Regions from separate parts of the Streptomyces sp. NPDC005181 genome, predicted to be linked through region 3. Evidence: riboswitches for the same ligand, from Rfam matches in the RefSeq annotation. Region 3 holds a riboswitch; each other region holds the start of a gene.

The links. A riboswitch is a leader RNA that binds a small molecule or an ion and turns the genes downstream of it on or off. The one in region 3 is predicted to bind cyclic di-AMP.
Positions count from the first base shown of each region.
Region 1: it holds a riboswitch for cyclic di-AMP, as region 3 does, so the genes downstream of both, ABZV38_RS15565 (M23 family metallopeptidase) here and ABZV38_RS26055 (LysM peptidoglycan-binding domain-containing M23 family metallopeptidase) in region 3, are expected to answer to the same signal.
Region 2: it holds a riboswitch for cyclic di-AMP, as region 3 does, so the genes downstream of both, ABZV38_RS19690 (NlpC/P60 family protein) here and ABZV38_RS26055 (LysM peptidoglycan-binding domain-containing M23 family metallopeptidase) in region 3, are expected to answer to the same signal.
Region 4: it holds a riboswitch for cyclic di-AMP, as region 3 does, so the genes downstream of both, ABZV38_RS11785 (M23 family metallopeptidase) here and ABZV38_RS26055 (LysM peptidoglycan-binding domain-containing M23 family metallopeptidase) in region 3, are expected to answer to the same signal.

Region 1 covers NZ_JBEXID010000019.1:91,124-94,144, reverse strand. The annotation lists partial or broken gene ABZV38_RS15570 (aldo/keto reductase) at 1-212, opposite strand, end outside; gene ABZV38_RS15565 (M23 family metallopeptidase) at 412-1,530, opposite strand; cyclic di-AMP (ydaO/yuaA leader) riboswitch at 1,542-1,694, opposite strand; gene ABZV38_RS15560 (PP2C family protein-serine/threonine phosphatase) at 1,943-3,021, opposite strand, start outside.
Region 2 covers NZ_JBEXID010000028.1:60,139-63,159, forward strand. The annotation lists gene ABZV38_RS19685 (hypothetical protein) at 71-424, shown strand; gene ABZV38_RS19690 (NlpC/P60 family protein) at 518-1,684, opposite strand; cyclic di-AMP (ydaO/yuaA leader) riboswitch at 1,683-1,848, opposite strand; gene pcrA (DNA helicase PcrA) at 2,107-3,021, shown strand, end outside.
Region 3 covers NZ_JBEXID010000047.1:45,454-48,474, forward strand. The annotation lists gene ABZV38_RS26050 (SGNH/GDSL hydrolase family protein) at 1-371, opposite strand, end outside; gene ABZV38_RS26055 (LysM peptidoglycan-binding domain-containing M23 family metallopeptidase) at 547-1,419, opposite strand; cyclic di-AMP (ydaO/yuaA leader) riboswitch at 1,423-1,582, opposite strand; partial or broken gene ABZV38_RS26060 (alpha-galactosidase) at 1,874-3,021, opposite strand, start outside.
Region 4 covers NZ_JBEXID010000013.1:23,400-26,420, reverse strand. The annotation lists gene ABZV38_RS11790 (pitrilysin family protein) at 1-980, shown strand, start outside; cyclic di-AMP (ydaO/yuaA leader) riboswitch at 1,189-1,359, shown strand; gene ABZV38_RS11785 (M23 family metallopeptidase) at 1,372-2,214, shown strand; gene ABZV38_RS11780 (GntR family transcriptional regulator) at 2,429-3,021, shown strand, end outside.

The DNA.
Region 1 (3,021 bases), on a different contig from region 3:
CCGATGACCGTCTCCGACTCGCCGCCCTAGTTGCCAGGGACCCAGGCGGAGTACGCGTCTGCGGTGTCGAGGAAGTTGCCGCCCGCCGCGGCGTACGCATCGAGTACCGCGAACGACTGCGCCTCGTCGGCGGTCCAGCCGAAGGCATTGCCACCGAGGGCGAGCGGGAAGACCTGGAGGTCGGAAGAGCCGAGCTTACGGAGAGAAATCAAATGGATCAACGGAACCCGCCGCGCCCGCTATTCCGTCCAGGGGGCACCTGGAGGGCCCCGCACGGGCATCCACCGGGGCCTCTGCACGGGCATCCGCACCGGCATCGCAAGGACCGGGTGACAGCAGACCGGCAGCCCTGACGTCGGGGGGTGAGCGTCAGGACTGCCGGGGTTCAGGGGCCGGGGAACCGGCGCGGACTCAGACGGTGAGGCCCTTGTCGCGCAGCCAGGTCATCGGGTCGATGCCCGAGCCGTCCGGGGTGTGGACCTCCAGGTGGAGGTGGGGTCCGGTCACATTGCCGGTGGCTCCGACGCGGCCGATGGTGTCACCGGTGGTGACCTTCTGGCCGACGCTGACGTCGATCGACGACTGGTGGCAGAACCACAGCTCCGTACCGTCCTCGAGCTCCAGGACCGTGCGGTAGCCGTACGAACCGGACCATCCCGCCGACTTGATGGTGCCGGTGTGGACGGCCTTGATCGGCGTGCCGGTCGGCGCCGCGAAGTCGAGGCCGGTGTGGTAGCCGGAGGACCACATCGAACCGGCTTCGCCGAAGGTCGAGGTGATCGTGTACGAGGAGGTGGGGATGGCGTAGGAGGCGGCGAGCTTGGCGAGCCGTGCGGCCTCGGCCTTCGCCTTCGCCTCTTCCTCCGCCTTCTTCTTCGCGGCGGCGGCCTTGGTCTCGGCGGCGTCCTGCTTCGCCTTGGCCTCGGCGGCAGCCTTCTCCGCGGCGGCCTTCTCCTCGGCGGCCTTGGCCTCCGCGTCGGCGGCGTTCTGCTGCTGCTCGGCCTGCTGGAGGATGCGGGCGCGCAGCGCCTCGCCTGCGTCGGTGGTGCCCTGCTCGGCCTCGGCGGTGGTGATGCCGGCGCTGGTGAGCGGGGCGGCGGAGACCGCGGACTTCGCCTGGTCGGTGGCGGACTCGTCGGAGAACAGGGCGCCCACGCCGGGAAGGGACTTGGCGTCGGGGAGGTTGTCCGCGAGTGAGTCGGGAAGGGAGATGGAGACCGGCGGCTTGCTCTGCGCGGTGGCCATGCCGCCCGCACCTACGGCCGCGATGACGCCGACTCCGAGCACCGTGGAGCTGCGGGCGAGCCCGTTGCGCTGCTTGACGACGCGGTGCCTGCCGCGTACGGGGCGGACGGACTCCTCGGTGGGATTCCATTCCTCCCACGCCCGGTCGGTCTCACCGGAACCGTCGGCCGCGAACTCAGTGGTGAATTCGGCGCCGAAATCGGTTCGCTGCTCGGTTCCGTACTCGGTCGTGAAGGCGGAACCGAACCGGGAGGGGGCTTCGGGGGCAGGCTTGTTGGACGCCACGGGGGCGCACTCCTTTCCTTCCTTCTCGCCTACCGGGTTAGCTGACGGGTTCGGAGCAGGAAGGTCTCCTACGGATCCCTCTGCCTCTCGCGAGACACAGGTGTCCGATTCACCCCATGTAGGTGGTTCCCCGGTTCCCTTGCGGAATTCGGCGCTCGCGCACGGTGCCGCCACTGACGACGGCTGGGACAACCGCGCTGCGTTATCGAACGTTAATAGACAGACGGGTCCGATTCCAAGCCGTTCCCACTGATCGTTCATGGCCTTGGCCTGGACTTTACGGGACACAATCGGGCGGAAAGGGCGAGTTGACCGCTCCTCAGCCACTACCCGGTTTCTGACGTTGCGTCAAATGTTATGCGGAGCGGGGCCTTTCGGTTACGCACGGTGGCATCGCCCGTGTGGAGCCCCTTCACCGGCTCAGCTCTTCCTCACTCGCGTCCCGGCCCACGATCTTCACAGTCCTGCGCCGCTCCGGCTGCCCCTGCGCGGGACGTGCGACCGCGAGCAGCGCCATGTCGTCGGTGGACCTGCCGCCGGTGTGCAGCCGTACGTCGTCGGCCAGCGCGGACAGCAGCGCCTCGGGCGCGGGGAAGATCCGCCCGCGCAGCCGGGCCGCCGGATCGTAGAAATCTCCTTGGGTGTCGCGCGCCTCGGTGAGTCCGTCCGTGTAGGCGAGCAGCGTCGTCCCGGCGGCCAGCTCCCATACGTCGGCCCGGTCCGTCCACGCCCCCAGGTCCATGCCGAGCGGCAGCGCGGGCACCGTCGGCGCCAACACGTCCAGTTGGCCGTCGAGGTGGAGCAGCAGCGGCTCGGGGTGGCCTCGGTTGACGATCCGCACCTCGGCCGCACCGGGCGGGATCTCGGCGAGCACGGCGGTGACGAACCCCTCGACCGGATCGATCCCACCCTGCCGCGGCCTCTCCCGCGTCAGCGCCCGCTCCAGCCGCTGCGCCACGCCCTCCAGCGAATCCTCCTGCTCGGCGGCCTCCCGGAACGCGCCGATGACCACCGCCACCGTCGCGACCGCTTCGAGCCCCTTGCCCCGCACGTCCCCGACCACGAGCCGCACCCCGTACGGGCTCTCCGCCACGGCGAACAGGTCACCGCCGACGAATTCGTCCGCCTGGGCCGCCTCATACCGCGCGGCGACATGGAGTCCCCCGACCCGCTCGGCCGGGATCGGCAGCACGGCCCGCATGGCGGTCTCCGCGATGACCCGCGCCGAAGCCAGCTGCTCGTTGCCGCGCTGTACGACCCGGTTGATGACGACGGCGAGGACAGCGACCGTGATCACGGTGACGAGTTCGATGGACGGCACGACCGCCGGCAGCGTGCTGCCGGACAACCGCAGCGCGAGGATCGAGAGAACCGCGGCGATGCCGATCCGGACGGTGCTGAACAGCGAGAAGAACGGTGCGGCGATCAGCGGAGCGGCCACGAACATCGGCACTGCGGTGAAGGGCGGTGGGCTGAGGTAGTCGAACACCA
Region 2 (3,021 bases), on a different contig from region 3:
GCGAGTGAAATGCACAGATCCCCCACCTCGCCGGAGGGCGGTGCTATGACCCCGGCTAGGCTGCGGCCCCATGGACGTACTCATCAATGTCTTCGTCGCGCTGCACATCATCGGTATCGCCTCCCTCCTGGGCGGCTTCCTGACCCAGATGAAGGCGATGGGCGCGGGCACGGCACGCTTCGTCCCGGCGATGCTGCACGGTGCGCTGACCATGCTGGTCACCGGTGTTGCACTGGTCGGGCTCAACCAGGCCGACGACCAGCCGGTCAACAACATCAAGATCGGCGTGAAGCTGGCGGTCCTGGTCGTGATCCTCGCGCTGGTCTACATCAAGCGGGACGAGGAGAAGGTCGAGAAGGGCGTCTTCGCGGCGGTCGGCGGACTGACAGTCGCCAATATCTTCATCGCGACCCTCTGGACCTGAGCCGGCCGCTGCCGCCCGAGCCGCCCCTGTCATTCATCGCGCGAGCCCCTGCCGGATCCGTCCGGCAGGGGCTCGTCGCTGTCCGGGGCCGCGCTACGCGGGCCGCACGCTGCCGTAGATCGGCATGTAATAGATCGACTCCTCGCGGACATTCGCCCCCGGCTTCGGGGCGTGGATCATCATGCCGTCGCCCTCGTAGATGCCGACGTGACTGATGTCGTCGTAGAAGAAGACGAGGTCGCCCGGCTGCAGATCCGCCGTCGCGATCCGCGTGCCGATCTCCACCTGGTCCCAGGTGGTACGGGGGATGTCGACGCCCGCCGCCTTCCAGGCGGCCTGGGTCAGCCCCGAGCAGTCGTACGACGAGGGGCCCGTCGCGCCCCAGACGTACGGCTTGCCTATCTGGGCGCGGGCAAAGGCGAGGACCTTCTCGGCCTTCGTGGTGGCGCTGGTGTCCGAGCCGGTTCCGGTCCCGGTGCCCGTTCCCGTATCGCCGCCGGATCCGGCCTGCTGCGCGGCCTCCTCGGCCTTGCGGTCCGCCTCGGCCTTGGCGGCGGCCTGCCGGCGGGCCAGCTCCTCCGCCTTGCGCTTGGCCTCCGCCTCCTTCTTGCGCTCCAGCGCTGCGAGTCGCGCCTTCTCCTCGGCCGTCAGCTTCGACAGCATCGTGCGGGCCTCGCCCAGCTTCTTCTGGACGTTCTCCTTGCTCGTCCGCAGCGTGGCCTGCGACTCGGTGAGCGTCTCCAGGCTCTTCACCGCCTCGGCGCGCTTCTCCGACGCCGCGGCCTGCTGGGTGCGGAAGTCCGTGACCGCCTTCTGCTGCCGGCCCGCCATCCGGGCCATCAACTGGTTCTGGTCGAAGTACGACTGCGGGTCGTCGGCCAGGAAGAAGGTGGCGGTCGGTGCGATGGAGCCGGTGCGGTACTGCGCGGCCGCGTACTCACCGAGCGCCCTACGCGCGTCGTTCAGCTTGTCGGCACGCTTCGCGACCTCGTTCAGCAGGGCGTCGGCCTTGCCCCGCTGTGCGGCGGAGGCCTCCTTCGCCTGGTTGTACTGCTGGGTCGCGGTGCCCGCCTGCCGGTAGAGGTCGTCGACCTTCTTCTGCACGTCCTCGATGCTGGGCTTCGGTGAGGCCGGCGCGGCCGTGGCGCTCTGCGCGGACAGCAGGGTCATCCCTGCCAGTGCGGCCGTCGTGAACCCGACGGCGGGGGTGGTGCTGCGCACACGGGTGCGCGGTTTGCGATGCGACGCCAAGGCCGGCATCTCCTTCCGTGGACCGCCTACCGGGTTAGCTGTCGGGTTCGGGCGGAACGGAAGGCTGCCCTACGGTCCGAATGAGGGATATGGACCGATTCACCCCGGTGATGCATGTGGGTCCCCGGTTCCGAACTCCCGCGAGGGCAGCCCGGATTCAGCGTGGGAGCCCGCTCGGCGTGGTTCGCCTCAGGTGGTACGGGCCGCCCGACCGAGCACGCTAGCCAACCCATGGTGCTGCTGTGAAGGTTGATGTTCGATATGCCCGATACATTTTCGTGACCTTGATGACGGGGTGGTGGTGCGGGCGGAGCGAGCCCCCTCTTCCCTTACGCGGTGTGGGTGCGTGGTCTCTGTATGTGCCCGTGTTCCGGGTGCGGTTAGCCATGCGGCCGCACGGTGTCGGTGCGGCGGCCTAGACTCGTCAAGCGATGAGCAGCCTCTTTGACGACAGTTTCCTGGCCGGCCTCCAGCACTCGGAGGAAGAGCCCCCGCCGCCCCCCGAGGACTCCGCACCCGAAGCGGTGCCGGAGGACCTCTTCGCGGGCGTATTCGACGCGCCCCCGCCGCCCAGGGACGCGTACTACCGGGACGGCGCCCACCGCCCCGTCATCGACGCCGCCGCCCTGCTCGACGGGCTGAACACCGAGCAGCGCGCCGCCGTCGTGCACGCCGGCTCGCCGCTGCTCATCGTCGCCGGGGCCGGCTCCGGCAAGACCCGGGTTCTCACCCACCGCATCGCCCATCTGCTGGCCGAGCGCGGGGTGCACCCCGGCCAGATCCTGGCGATCACCTTCACCAACAAGGCCGCGGGCGAGATGAAGGAGCGCGTCGAGCAGCTCGTCGGACCGCGCGCCAACGCCATGTGGGTCATGACGTTCCACAGCGCGTGCGTACGGATCCTGCGCCGGGAATCGAAGAAGCTCGGCTTCACCTCGTCGTTCTCGATCTACGACGCCGCCGACTCCAAGCGGCTGATGGCCCTGGTCTGCCGCGATCTGGACCTCGACCCGAAGCGCTTTCCGCCGAAGTCGTTCACGGCGAAGGTCTCGAACCTGAAGAACGAACTGATCGACGAGGAGACCTTCGCCGGGCAGGCCGCGGACGGCTTCGAGAAGACGCTCGCCCAGGCCTACGCGATGTACCAGTCCCGGCTGCGCGAGGCCAACGCACTGGACTTCGACGACATCATCATGACGACGGTCCATCTGCTCCAGGCGTTCCCCGATGTCGCTGAGCACTACCGCCGCCGCTTCCGGCACGTCCTCGTCGACGAGTACCAGGACACCAACCACGCGCAGTACACACTCGTACGCGAACTGGTGGGCCCGGCCGGACCGGCCGAC
Region 3 (3,021 bases):
CCGGGCCGGATGATGTCATTGCCGCCCGCGCAGAAGCTCACCAGATCGGGGGCGAGTTCCTTGGCGCGCGGCACCTGCTCCTCGACGATCTGGTCGAGGAGGCGTCCGCGTACGGCGAGATTGGCGTACCGGAAGTTCCCGTGAGCGGCACCTGCGGAACCGGCGGAACCATCGGTGTTCGTCGCTGCATCGGGGTCGGGCAGCTGGTCCGCGAGGAGGACCGCGAAACGGTCCGCCCAGCCGACGAAGGTTCCGTCCGGGCCGGGGTCACCGACTCCCTCGGTGAAGCTGTCGCCAATCGCTGCGTACGACCCGATGGCACCATGCCGGTTGTTGACGCCACGTTGAAAGTTTCTCGAATCGTCTGCCACAAGGGCACATCCTGCACCGCCGAATGTGACCTACGCGACCGTAATAAGGGGTTGACGGAGGGTGAGATAGACCACCCGGTCAGGTTTTAGTAAAGAGGGAATAAGTGAAGGGGCGGTGCGCCGCCGCGCACCGCCCCTTCACCAAGCCGTTCGGATCAGCCCTGATCGAATCCGATCAGACGGAGATTCCGTGCGAAGCCAGGTAGGCGACCGGGTCGATGTCCGAGCCGTACGCGGGGCCGGTGCGGACCTCGAAGTGGAGGTGCGGGCCGGTGACGTTTCCGGTGGCACCGGAGAGGCCGATCTGCTGGCCGGCGGAGACGGTCTGGCCCGCCGAGACGGAGAGCGCGGACAGGTGGCCGTACTGCGAGTAGCGACCGTCGGCGTGCTTGATGACGACCTCGTTGCCGTACGCGCCACCCCAGCCGGCGGTGACGACGGTGCCGGAGGTGATCGCCTTCACGCTGGTGCCGGTGGCGACCGGGAAGTCGATGCCGGTGTGGCTGCCGCTGGACCAGTTGGCACCGGAGGCACGGTAGTTGGTGGTGTGCTTGCCCGGGACCGGGGAGACGTAGCCGGAGCTGCTGCTCTGGGCGGCCGAAGGGGCGGCCGCGGGCTTGGTGACCACCGGAGCCTCCGACGGGGCCGCGGCGGGCTGCGTGGTGCCGGTGGCCGCGGCGGAGCCGCCGAGGGTCAGCTTCATGCCCGGGAAGATCAGGCTCGGGTCGCTGCCGACGACCTCACGGTTGTCCTGGTACAGCTTCTCCCAGCCGCCTGCGACCTTGTTCTCGGCAGCGATCTTCGACAGGTAGTCGCCGGCGACGACGGAGTACGTCCGGGTCTCGGCCTGCTTCTTCGCGACCGGGGCGGCCGAGGCGACGTGCGCGGCGGCGGCCGAGTGCGCGGCGGGAGCGGCCTGTTCCGCGGCGTGGGCACCGGTGGCACCGAGCAGCGGAAGGGCGATGACGGCCCCGCCGGCGCCGGCGGCGGCGACGCCACGAGCGAGGGTGCTGGACTTCTGGCGACGGTGCTTACCCGATATGGACATGAAGATTTTCCTCTCCGGCGCCTACGAGGTGAGCTGTCGGGTTCGGGCTGGAGGTGCCCGGTCGCACGAAGTGCGACTTCACCCCGAGCCGCCGGATTTCTCCGGTCGGCGGCTTACCTGGTTCCCCCGCTCCTGCCACACGATGAGTGGGTGCGAATTCCGGTCGGCGGCAGGATTAGGCGGTCCGTCCGGATTGACGGTGACCGTAAACGAGTGAGGACGGGCAGAACAAGCCTTCGGTTGCGTGCCGGAATCCGCGCCGGGAAATCGGCGCGGAATTCCGGTCACCCTCCGTGGATTAAGGATCTTGGCTTTCCGCGCGGTGTACGGATTACCCGGCCGCCGCGCCACCACACACCGTCACGGATATGATCCCGCTCACGAGAGACCCCTCATCTCCCGTATAAGTAGGGCATGTTCGACTAAATGCCCTAATACGGACATGTCATGAACATCATCCGCGGCGGAGCCTCAGCACCTTCGCGTCCAGGTCCCCCCGTAGACCCGTGTGCAACCCCTGATGCAGCAGCACGGAACCGTGGTGGACGGCGCCGGTGTCCAGACAGGTATAGGTCGCCGCGGGGTCGAGCCCGCGCAGCCGCAGGGCCGGCGGCAGCTCCCCGTACCTCTGTGCCTCCAGCCACATGAGCACCACGGTCTCGTCACCGAGCGTGTACTGCATAGCGCTGAGCCCACCGCGCGGCGCTCGCAGCCGGTACAGCGCCCCGTGCTGCACCACCGGGCGGATCTCCTTGTACAGGTCCACCCAGCTCCGGGCCTCGGCCAGCTCCTCGTCGCTCCACTCGGTGAGGTCTCCGCCGACCCCGAGCACCCCGGCCATCGCACTCACGAAGCGGAAACGGAGCGAGCTGACCCTGCTGTTGAGCTGGACATTCGGGCTGTCGGTGACCCAGGCGGCCATCACGCGGGCCGGATGGACCTGCCCGAAACCCTCCTGGATGGCGAGCCGGTCCAGCGGGTCGGTGTTGTCGGAGGTCCACACCTGGTCGGTACGGGCGAGGATGCCCAGATCGATCCGGCCGCCGCCGCCCGAGCAGGACTCGAAGGCGACACCGGGGTGAGCCGCCCGCAGCCGGTCGATCAGCGCGTAGAGCGCGTCCACATGCTCGATCCAGAGCTTCTGCGGATAATCCTCGCCCGGCCAGCCCGCATCGGTGAAGCAGCGGTTGAAGTCCCATTTCACATAGTCGATCGGGGCACTGGACAGCAGTGTGTCGAGCTGTTCCCACAGATAGTTCTGCACATCGGTCCGGGCCAGATTGAGCACCAGCTGATTACGGAACTCCGTGCGGATCCGCCCGGGAAAGTGCTATACCCAGTCCGGGTGCGCGCGGTACAGGTCGCTGTCGGCATTCACCATCTCCGGCTCGACCCAGATGCCGAACTGCATGCCGAGTGCGTGCACTTCATCGGCGAGCGGCTTCAGCCCGCCGGGGAAGCGCTCGGGATTCGGGGTCCAGTCGCCGAGTCCCGCCCGGTCAGTGGTGCGCTGCCCGAACCACGCGTCGTCCACCACGAACAGTTCGACACCCATCGCCGCGGCGCGCACGGCCAGGGCGCGCTGCTGGTCCTCCACGATGT
Region 4 (3,021 bases), on a different contig from region 3:
AGCGGCTGGTACGCAACCGGCTCGACGAGATCCCGCACGAGCAGGCCAACCCGGCCCGCCGTGCCGCCAAGCAGCTCTCCAAGGAGCTCTTCCCGGCCACCGCGCGGATGTCGCGCCCGCGCCAGGGCACCGAGGAGACGGTGGAGCGGGTCGACTCCGCGGCCGTCCGCAGCTTCTACGAGGCCCATGTCCGGCCGTCCACCGCGACCGCCGTGGTCGTCGGTGACCTCACGGGCATCGACCTGGACGCGTTGCTCGCCGACACCGTCGGCGACTGGTCCGGGAACACCGCCGAGCCCCGGCCGGTCCCGCCGATCACCGCCGACGACACCGGCCGGGTAGTCATCGTCGACCGTCCAGGAGCCGTGCAGACGCAGCTGCTGATCGGCCGCATCGGTGCCGACCGGCACGACAGCGTGTGGCCGGCCCAGGTCCTCGGCACGTACTGCCTGGGCGGCACGCTCACCTCCCGGCTGGACCGGGTGCTGCGCGAGGAGAAGGGCTACACCTACGGCGTACGGGCCTTCGCGCAGGTTCTGCGGTCGTCGGCGCCGGACTCCGCCTCCGGGGCGACGGGCGCCGCGATGCTGGCCATCAGCGGCTCGGTGGACACGGAGTCCACCGGACCGGCGCTCGATGACCTGTGGACGGTCCTGCGGACGCTGGCGGCCGAGGGCCTGACCGACGCCGAGCGCGAGACGGCCGTGCAGAACCTCGTGGGTGTCGCCCCGCTGAAGTTCGAGACGGCGGCCTCCGTCGCGGGCACGCTCGCCGATCAGGTCGAGCAGCACCTCCCGGACGACTACCAGGCGCAGCTGTACGCCCGCCTCGCCGAGACCGGCACGGTCGAGGCGACCGCGGCGGTGGTCAGCGCCTTCCCGGTGGACCGTCTGGTCACGATCCTCGTCGGCGACGCCGCGCAGATCGAGGAGCCGGTCCGGGCGCTGGGCATCGGAGAGGTGTCGGTCGTCAGCAGCTGACGCATCAAATAACCGCATAAAGGGACATAGGGAGACCCCCGTGAGTCGCTTCTCGCAGGGGTCTTCCCTTTTGTCCGATTTAGGACAGAAGTTGCGTATATGCCCTGTGGGATGTGCTACAAAACGCCCTGTCCGTTTGGTGAATGAAAGTGCCCCCGCCTAGCGTCGGCATCGCTGCCCGTCACTCGTATGCCGCATCCGCGGCGCCGGTCAGCCATCGCCGAGTCCCCGTCAGGCGCGAGCCTGGGGAGCCGGGGACCCATGCAGTCCCTGGGGTGAATCGGATGCCTGCGCGCCTCTTGTGGGGCTCGCGGATCCGTAGGAGACCTTCCTGCTCCGAACCCGTCAGCTAACCCGGTAGGCGAGAAGGAAGGAAAGGACCACCCACTTCATGGCGTTCACCCGCCCCACCGGGAAGCACCGTGCCCCGAGCCGTCTGACGCGCAAGAGCGCGCAGATCGCCGGCATCGCAGCTCTGGCCACCACCGGCGTCATCGGTGGGCTGGCCTCTCCGGCTCTCGCCGCCGGCGCCGAAGCCCCCTCTGTCAGCGAGATCGGCCTGAACCAGGTCATCGCCATCGAGGGCACCCTCGCCGACCAGGTTGCCACCCAGGCCGACGTGCAGATGCGCCAGGCCGAGGTCGCAGCCAAGGCGAAGGCCCAGGCGGCCGCCAAGGCCAAGGCCGCCGCCAAGGCGAAGGCAGAAGCGAACGCCAAGGCAGCAGCGAAGGCCAAGGCAGCAGCCAAGGCCAAGGCCGAAGCCCGCGCCAAGGCGGCCCGTGACGCCAAGGCGCGCGCCGCCCGGTCCGCCGAGCGCACCCGCCTGGGCTTCTTCCAGCTCCCGGTCGCCGGTTCCTACGTCACCACCGGCTACAAGTCCAGCGGCTCCCTCTGGTCCTCCGGCAGCCACTCGGGCATCGACTTCCACGCTCCCTCCGGCAGCTCCGTCGTCGCCGTCGGCGCCGGCACGGTCGTCGAGGCCGGCTGGGGCGGCGCGTACGGCAACAACATCGTGCTCCGGATGACGGACGGCACGTACACCCAGTACGGCCACCTCTCGTCGATCGGCGTGTCGGTCGGCCAGAGCGTCGGCGCGGGCCAGCGGATCGGGTTCTCCGGCTCGACCGGCAACTCCACAGGACCGCACCTCCACTTCGAGGCCCGGACCACGCCGTCGTACGGCTCCGACATGGACCCCGTCGCGTACCTGCGCGCCCACGGCGTCAACGTCTGACCGACGCAGCACCTCCCGAAGGCCCCGGCGCGGGAAGCCGGGGCCTTCGTCGTACCCGGACCGCCCCCGTCGGGGGCGCTTGCCGAACCGTCTTCGGACCAAAAGATATTCATGGATTTCGGCCCGGCATCGGAAATGCGGTCGCATTGCAATAGAGTCACAGAACAGGCGTCGGTCGGCCGCGTTTCGCGGGGATTAAGGCGGAGGTTCGGACATGCGCATTCCGGCGCATTCGGTATGCACGGCAATCCGTGACGACATCGTCTCCGGTGTCTTCGAACGCGGCAGCAGACTCACCGAGGAACTGCTCGCACGCCGTTACGGGGTCTCCCGTGTCCCTGTTCGGGAAGCGCTGCGCACCCTGGAGTCCGAGGGTTTCGTGGTCACCCGCCGGCACGCCGGCGCCTGTGTCGCCGAGCCGACCGAGGAGGAGGCTGCCGACCTGCTGGAGGTCCGGATGCTGTTGGAGCCGCTGGGTGCGGCCCGCGCCGCGCAGCGCCGCACCGAGGCACACCTCAAAGTCCTCCGCGGCCTGGTCAGGCTCGGTCAGGAGCGGGCCAGGCGGGGTGAAGGGGAGGATCTCCGCTCGCTGGGCGGCTGGTTCCACGAGACGCTCGCCCAGGCCTCCGGCAGTCCCGGGCTCATCGCGCTGCTCACCCAGCTCCGGCACAAGATCGCCTGGATGTACGCGGTCGAGCAGCCGGCCCGCCCCGCCGATTCCTGGGCCGAGCACGGGGCCATCGTGGACGCAGTCGCACGCGGTGACGCGGAACGGGCCAGGGGGCTGGCCGCGCAGCACGCCGAGCG